Geobacter metallireducens GS-15: one gene and its partner. Each later gene encodes a partner of the first gene's protein in a complex. Links are inferred from orthologs where the notes say so. Each region holds a gene or a part of one and is shown on either strand. Other genes may lie near its edges. The genes, in order: holB and dnaX.

Region 1 (3,105 bases):
CAGATGTCGTCCAAGGCCGCGGGCCGAGGCCAGCGCCGCAAGAGTTTCCTCCCCCACGAGCGACGCCTTCATCCGGGCCAGCACCCCCTCGCGGCTCTGGGGAAAGCGGGCAAAAAGCATCTTTCCCACCAGGAGCCCGAGCACCGCATCACCCAGAAATTCCAGGCGCTCGTTGTCTCGAATCCCCTCCTCGCCGCGGCGCTCGTTCACCCAGGAACGATGGGTAAGGGCCTCAGCCAGGAACTGCCGATTGACGAAGCGGTAGCCGATGCCCGCCTCCAGTTCAGTCGCGCTCTCCTGAACCGCGCTTTTGTCCTCTACGCCCCGTTCTCCCATGACCAAACACTATAACCTGAATCCGCCGTATTTATCAATAATTATGCGACTTGTCGGGGATTTTTGCCTTGATTTACCCTTGCCACTTCCCTATAATTCAGCTTTTACAAAATGGAAGGGCAATGCAACCCCCATGGGTTTTTTCATCACATTCGAAGGAATCGAGGGATGCGGCAAGTCGACCCAGGTCCGACTGGTCGCCGAACGGCTCAGCCGGGCCGGCCACGGGGTGGTGGTGACCCGCGAACCGGGAGGATGCCCCATCGCCGACGCCATCAGGGCAATTCTTCTGGACGCCCGCAACAGCGCCATGGTGCCCATGGCCGAACTCCTCCTCTACGCGGCGGCCCGGGCCCAGCACGTGGCGGAGGTGATCGAACCGGCCCTGGCAGCGGGGAAGATCGTCCTCTGCGATCGCTTCACCGACTCCACCATGGCCTACCAGGGATTCGGCCGCAAGCTGGACCGGGAACTGATTGCCCAGCTCAACAGCCTGGCCGCCGGCAGCATCAGACCGGATCTGACCCTCCTTCTGGACTGTTCCGTGGAGACGGGGCTCGCCCGGGCCATGGCCCGGATCAACACAAGCAGCGCGGCCCGGGAGGAGCGGTTCGAGCAGGAGTCCATCCTCTTCCACGAGCGGATCAGGGACGGCTTCCTCTCCCTCGCCGCTGCCGAACCGGGGCGGTTCGTGGTTCTGGACGGCAGTGGCGGCATCGAAGAGACCGAGGCCCTCGTGACGGAGGCGATCCTTGCCCGCCTTCCCGCATCCCCTGCAAGGAGGTAGGCGGTGCCCTTCTCCCGCGTCATTGGCCAGGATACCCCCGTCAACGTTCTGCGGCGTGCGCTTCGCTCCGGCAAGACGGCCCATGCCTACCTGTTCGAGGGAATCGGGGGATGCGGCAAGGGAACCACGGCTCTCGCTTTTGTGGAGGCTGCCTTCTGCGGCCGGGATGATGGGTGCGGCACCTGCCCCTCCTGCCGGAAGATGGCGACGCTGCAGCACCCCGATCTCCACCCGGTGGAACCCGACGGGGCGTTCATCAAGATAGACCAGGTCCGGGAACTCCAGCGGGAACTGGTGCTTCGCCCCATCGAGGCGCCGCTCAAGGCATGCATCATCAGGGATGCGGACCGGCTCAATCCGGCAGCAGGCAACGCCCTCCTGAAGACCCTGGAGGAACCGCCGGGCAATGCCCTGATGATCCTCCTCACCACGAACCTGGACGGGGTCCTTCCCACGATCCGCTCCCGCTGCCAGCTCCTGCGCTTTGCGCCCCTTCCCGAGGAGCTCATCGAGGAGCGACTGGTGGCAGCCGGACGGGACCGGGCCGCAGCACGCCTTGCCGCATCCCTTGCGGGTGGAAGCCTGGGGAAAGCCCTTGGGGATGAGGAAGCGGACACGGTGGACCGGCAAGCGCTCCTGGAACGGCTCAGGACCCTCTCCCTCAGCGACACGGCCTCCCTCTTCGCCGCTGCCGAAGAGATGGCCGCCAACCGCGAACAGGCCCTGAAGCAGTTGGACGTGCTCGCGTCGCTTCTGCGCGACATCCTCCTCATCCAGGGGGGGAGCGATGCCGTGGTCAACCGCGACATCATGCCATTTCTGGAAAGCGAGGCGGCGCGCCTGTCGCGGGAAAAGAATCTCGAACGAATAAGCAACACCATGGAGGCCCGCCAGGCCCTCATGCGCAACGCCAACCCGCGGCTCACCCTCGACGTGCTCCTGATGCGTCTGGCGGGGTAAACGCCGCTTGTATTTTTTTCGGAGGACAACTTGGTAAAGATTGTGAAGGCCCAGTTCCACACCGCCGGCAAACTCTACGACTTCGGGGCGGGCGATCTCGACCTCAAGCCGGGAGACAAGATCATCGTCGAGACAGAGCGGGGGCGGAGCATCGCCACCGTCGTCACCCCCCCCCGGGAATACGAAGAGGCCCATGTACCCGAAGGGCTCAAGACCGCCATCCGGATCGCCGAACCGTCGGATCTCGCCTCGGCTGCCCGCAACGACGCCCGGGAGCAGGAAGCCCACGCGTTCTGCCTCCGCAAGATCAAGGAGCGGGGGATGGAGATGAAACTCGTCAAGGTGGAATACCTTTTTGACGGGAGCAAGGCCATCTTCTACTTCACCGCCGACGGGCGGGTCGATTTCCGGGAACTGGTCAAGGATCTGGCCCATCAGTTCCACACCCGCATCGAGATGCGTCAGATCGGCGTCCGTGACGAATCGAAGATGATAGGCGGCATCGGCATCTGCGGGCGAGAACTCTGCTGTTCGTCGTTTTTGCGCGAGTTCGAGCCCGTATCGGTCAAAATGGCCAAGGAGCAGAACCTGGCCCTCAACCCCACGAAAATCTCCGGACAGTGCGGCCGACTCCTCTGCTGTCTCGGCTACGAGTACGAGACCTACTGCTCCCTCAAGAAATGCCTTCCCAAATGCGGTAAAGTTGTGAAGTGCGGCAGCACCGAAGGGGAAGTCATCAAGCAGAACATCATCGAGGGGACCGTCTTCGTCAAGACCGACGACGACCGGATTGTAGAGCTCAAGGGGGAGAGCATCAAGCCCGAGGACATCTCGGAGCGCCCCAAGTCCCCACGCCGGGAGGGTGGCACTAGGGAGAGGGAGAAGGAACCGCAAAGCTCTTCCGACAATCAGCGGCGGGAAAAACCCCGGGACCGTGAGCAGAAACCGGGAGACGACGGCGAGCAGCGCCGGGAGCGCGATACTAAAAAGAACCAGGACCAGCAGCGCGGAGAACGCGGCAA
Region 2 (3,189 bases), 1.2 Mb from region 1 along the record:
AGCACCTCGCCGAGGCTCTCAGCAAGGGCTGCGGTATTCTCCGGGTATTTAAGCAGGTGAAACGCGAGCCGCAACGCGGTTTTCTCACCAACACCCGGCAATTTCTGCAGCTCCGCAAGGAGCCGCGCAAACGAGTTTGAGGACTGTAGCATAGTTCCCGCCAAAGATAAAACAATTTTTTATTAAAACGAAAATAAAACTTTTTACTTACGGTAAAGTTTCACCGCTTTTTGCGATTTGCACTAAAGATTTTTTAGTTATAGTAAAAATTACTACTTTAATGCTGCACCAGGGAACCCGCCACCACCCCCAAAATCAAGCAGAGTTTTCATTTTCGCGTCAGATACAAAGAAGGGGCGACAGCCTTCCAGCTACCGCCCCAAAACCGGCTGCAACCGGGACAATGCCCGGACAGACCCATGCCAGACTCAGAAAAGGCCGGGAATATTGAGGCCGCCCGTAATCTTGCCCATCTCCTCGGAAAACTTGGACTGAACCTTTTTGAGGGCCTCATTCACAGCGGCAACGATGAGATCCTGGAGCATTTCCACATCGTTGGGGTCAACCGCTTCCGGCTTGATTGTCAGGGAAACGAGCTGGTTCTTGCCGGTCACCACGGCAGTCACCGCACCGCCCCCTGCCGTCGCCTCGGCGGTCTGCTGCGCCGCCTCTTCCTGCAGTTTCGCCATCTTCTGCTGCATCATCTGGGCCTGCTTCATGATACCTGCCAAACCTTTGGACATCTGTTCCTCCGTGGTTTCGTGAGATGAGATTTACTCTTGATTAAAGAGTTTTGTTGAAATTAAAACATTGTTAGCGGGACTCTTTCCGCTCCAGGGGCTCAACCTCCGCAAGGGTGCCGCCGAAGACATCGAGCGCGTCGGCAACCGCGGGATGAGAGGTGGCGGCCTGCTTCAGGACGGTCTGTTGCTGTTCCTTCTCAACCCTTTTTTTTTCCAGAAGATTGGGAGGAGCTTCCGCCGCGTCAGGAGCAAGGGGACGCATGACGAGAACGGGTTCGGCCAAGAAGAACTGGCGAGCCAGCTCCTTCAAGGCAGCCTGGGAGTCGCTGTCCCTGAGGCTGGCCAGGGCGAAGGCGCCTTCCGGGAAACCGATTTCCAGCCGGTCTGCCGAGACAACAAGCGGACTCCCCTGTTCGAGCATCGAACCGAGTCGCGGCTTGGCACCCTTGACAAGAGCGACGAAATCAGCCCAGGAATCGCCGGTCCGGCGAGGCTCCGAAACGGGCTTCGCCTCCTCGCGGCGCGGCGCGGGAGCAGAGGGTGCAGCCTGCCGCTCGGCCGGCCGTGGTGGTGGAGTGGCGGCGGTGCGTTCAGGTGCCCTGGCCGGAGTGGGAGAACCGGCAGGCGCCGGGGGCGTTGCACGCCACTGGGCACGAGCGTCGGCAACGCCGCCCCCGCTCCCTTCTTCAATCTTGTTCAGACGCTCCAAGAGCTGATCCACCGGCACCGCCGGTGCCAGAGTCGCCATTTTGACCAGGGCCATCTCCAGCACGAGCCGGGGGAAGGATGTGTGGCCGAGTTCCCCGTCAGCCCGCAACAGCACCGTCAAGTGCCGCTGGAGGTCATCAAGCGGAACGCTCTCCGCCTGCTGCCGCAGGGTCGCCAGTTCCGCCTCGGAAAGGTCAAGGAGGTCGGTGCCATCCCCCACCGCCTTGAGGATCAGGAGGTTGCGAAGGTGGTCGATGAGCTCTCCGCAGAATTGTCGCATATTGTAGCCGAACTCGTCCACCCGCGCCACGATGTCGAGGACCGTGCGGGTATCCCGGCCAAAGACCGCCGCCGTGGCATCGAGAAGAAGCCGTCGGTCCACCACCCCCAGGAGGCTCACCACCTCCTCGTCCCGCACCTGGTCGCCACAGAAAGCGAGGACCTGGTCGAGCACCGACAGGGAGTCGCGCATGCTCCCGTCCCCCTTGCGAGCCACCATGGTGAGAGACGCGTCACTGATGGCGATCCCCTCCTGGTCCACGATGTGGCGCAGACGCCCCACCACCTTGCCGAGCGGTATCCGCCGGAAGTCGAACCGCTGACAGCGGGAGAGAATGGTGATCGGCACCTTGTGGGGCTCGGTGGTGGCGAAGATGAACTTGACGTGGGGAGGGGGCTCTTCCAGGGTCTTCAGCAGAGCGTTGAAGGCATTCGTGGAGAGCATGTGGACTTCGTCGATGATGAAGATCTTGTAGCGGAGCCGGGACGGGAGGTACTTGACGTTTTCCCGCAGCTCCCGGATGTCGTCGACGCCGGTGTTGGAGGCGCCGTCGATCTCGAGGACGTCCACGGCGGTGCCGGCGGTGATCTCCGTACAGGCGGGACAGACATTGCACGGCTCGGGGCTCATCCCCTGCTCGCAGGTCAGGGCCTTGGCCAGAATACGGGCGGACGAGGTCTTCCCCACCCCACGGGCGCCGGTGAAAAGGAACGCATGGGCGATGCGGCCGGAATCGATGGCGTTCTGAAGGGTCTGGCTGACATGCTCCTGGCCGGTCAGGTCGCTGAAGGTCTGGGGGCGCCACTTTCGTGCGAGAACGAGATAGGACAAGGGATCAACACCTCACGACGCGGTCGGATGCTTGCGTGCTCGGAAAGGGGGGAGGGTGTAACGGGGGCGTTGCGGGCACAACTGATAGCTGGGCTTCCCCGCGGCACACGGTGTCAGTTACTGCCGTTGCTTCCTTCCGGACCTGGCGGGGTTCATAACCTACCGTTGCGCGGGACCCAGCTATCAGCTCTGCCCGCAAAAGACGCTCGGCCCGGAACGGAGTCCGGGCCTCGGTGTTATTATCACACAAGCCACGGCGGACTTGTCGATTTCCATTATGGCGGAGAGAGAGGGATTCGAACCCTCGGTACCTTGCAGTACACACGATTTCCAGTCGTGCTCCTTCGACCTCTCGGACATCTCTCCGGAACCATGGACTATAGTATAAGCCCCCCGGTTTGTAAAGCCACTTTTTTCTCCCGCTTTTCTCACTGCAGAAGAGCATACCGGACAACTCAGAGGCTCGCAAGCTCACGACGGATCTGCTGCTCACGCCACATGGCGCAGTAGAGCCCGTCACGGGCAACCAGGTCGTCATGACTCCCCTGCTCGGCGATGACGCCATCCTTCAGCACGATGATCCGGTCGCACTCCCGCACAGCCGAGAGGCGGTGGGAGACAACGATG

What was found.
Region 2: the proteins of holB (region 1) and dnaX are in contact, whole or in part, in a cryo-EM structure (PDB 8GIZ), measured with the Escherichia coli proteins. The link is inferred for Geobacter metallireducens GS-15 from one-to-one orthologs.

The regions. Positions count from the first base shown.
Region 1 is NC_007517.1:2,626,095-2,629,199, forward strand. Bases 317-3,104 are described here. They hold holB (DNA polymerase III subunit delta'), read left to right. Parts: upstream 317-1,126; coding sequence 1,127-2,083; downstream 2,084-3,104. Other genes in these bases: rnc (ribonuclease III), read right to left, coding at 317-336; tmk (dTMP kinase), read left to right, coding at 470-1,123; ricT (PSP1 domain-containing protein), read left to right, coding at 2,114-3,104. In the rest of the region: more of rnc, read right to left, coding at 1-316; more of ricT, read left to right, coding at 3,105-3,105. UniProt on the Escherichia coli protein: Part of the beta sliding clamp loading complex, which hydrolyzes ATP to load the beta clamp onto primed DNA to form the DNA replication pre-initiation complex.
Region 2 is NC_007517.1:3,838,196-3,841,384, forward strand. Bases 189-3,060 are described here. They hold dnaX (DNA polymerase III subunit gamma/tau), read right to left. Parts: upstream 2,563-3,060; coding sequence 814-2,562; downstream 189-813. Other genes in these bases: GMET_RS17150 (YbaB/EbfC family nucleoid-associated protein), read right to left, coding at 429-743; GMET_RS17165 (ABC transporter ATP-binding protein), read right to left, coding at 3,018-3,060. In the rest of the region: recombination mediator RecR, read right to left, coding at 1-152; more of GMET_RS17165, read right to left, coding at 3,061-3,189. UniProt on the Escherichia coli protein: Part of the beta sliding clamp loading complex, which hydrolyzes ATP to load the beta clamp onto primed DNA to form the DNA replication pre-initiation complex.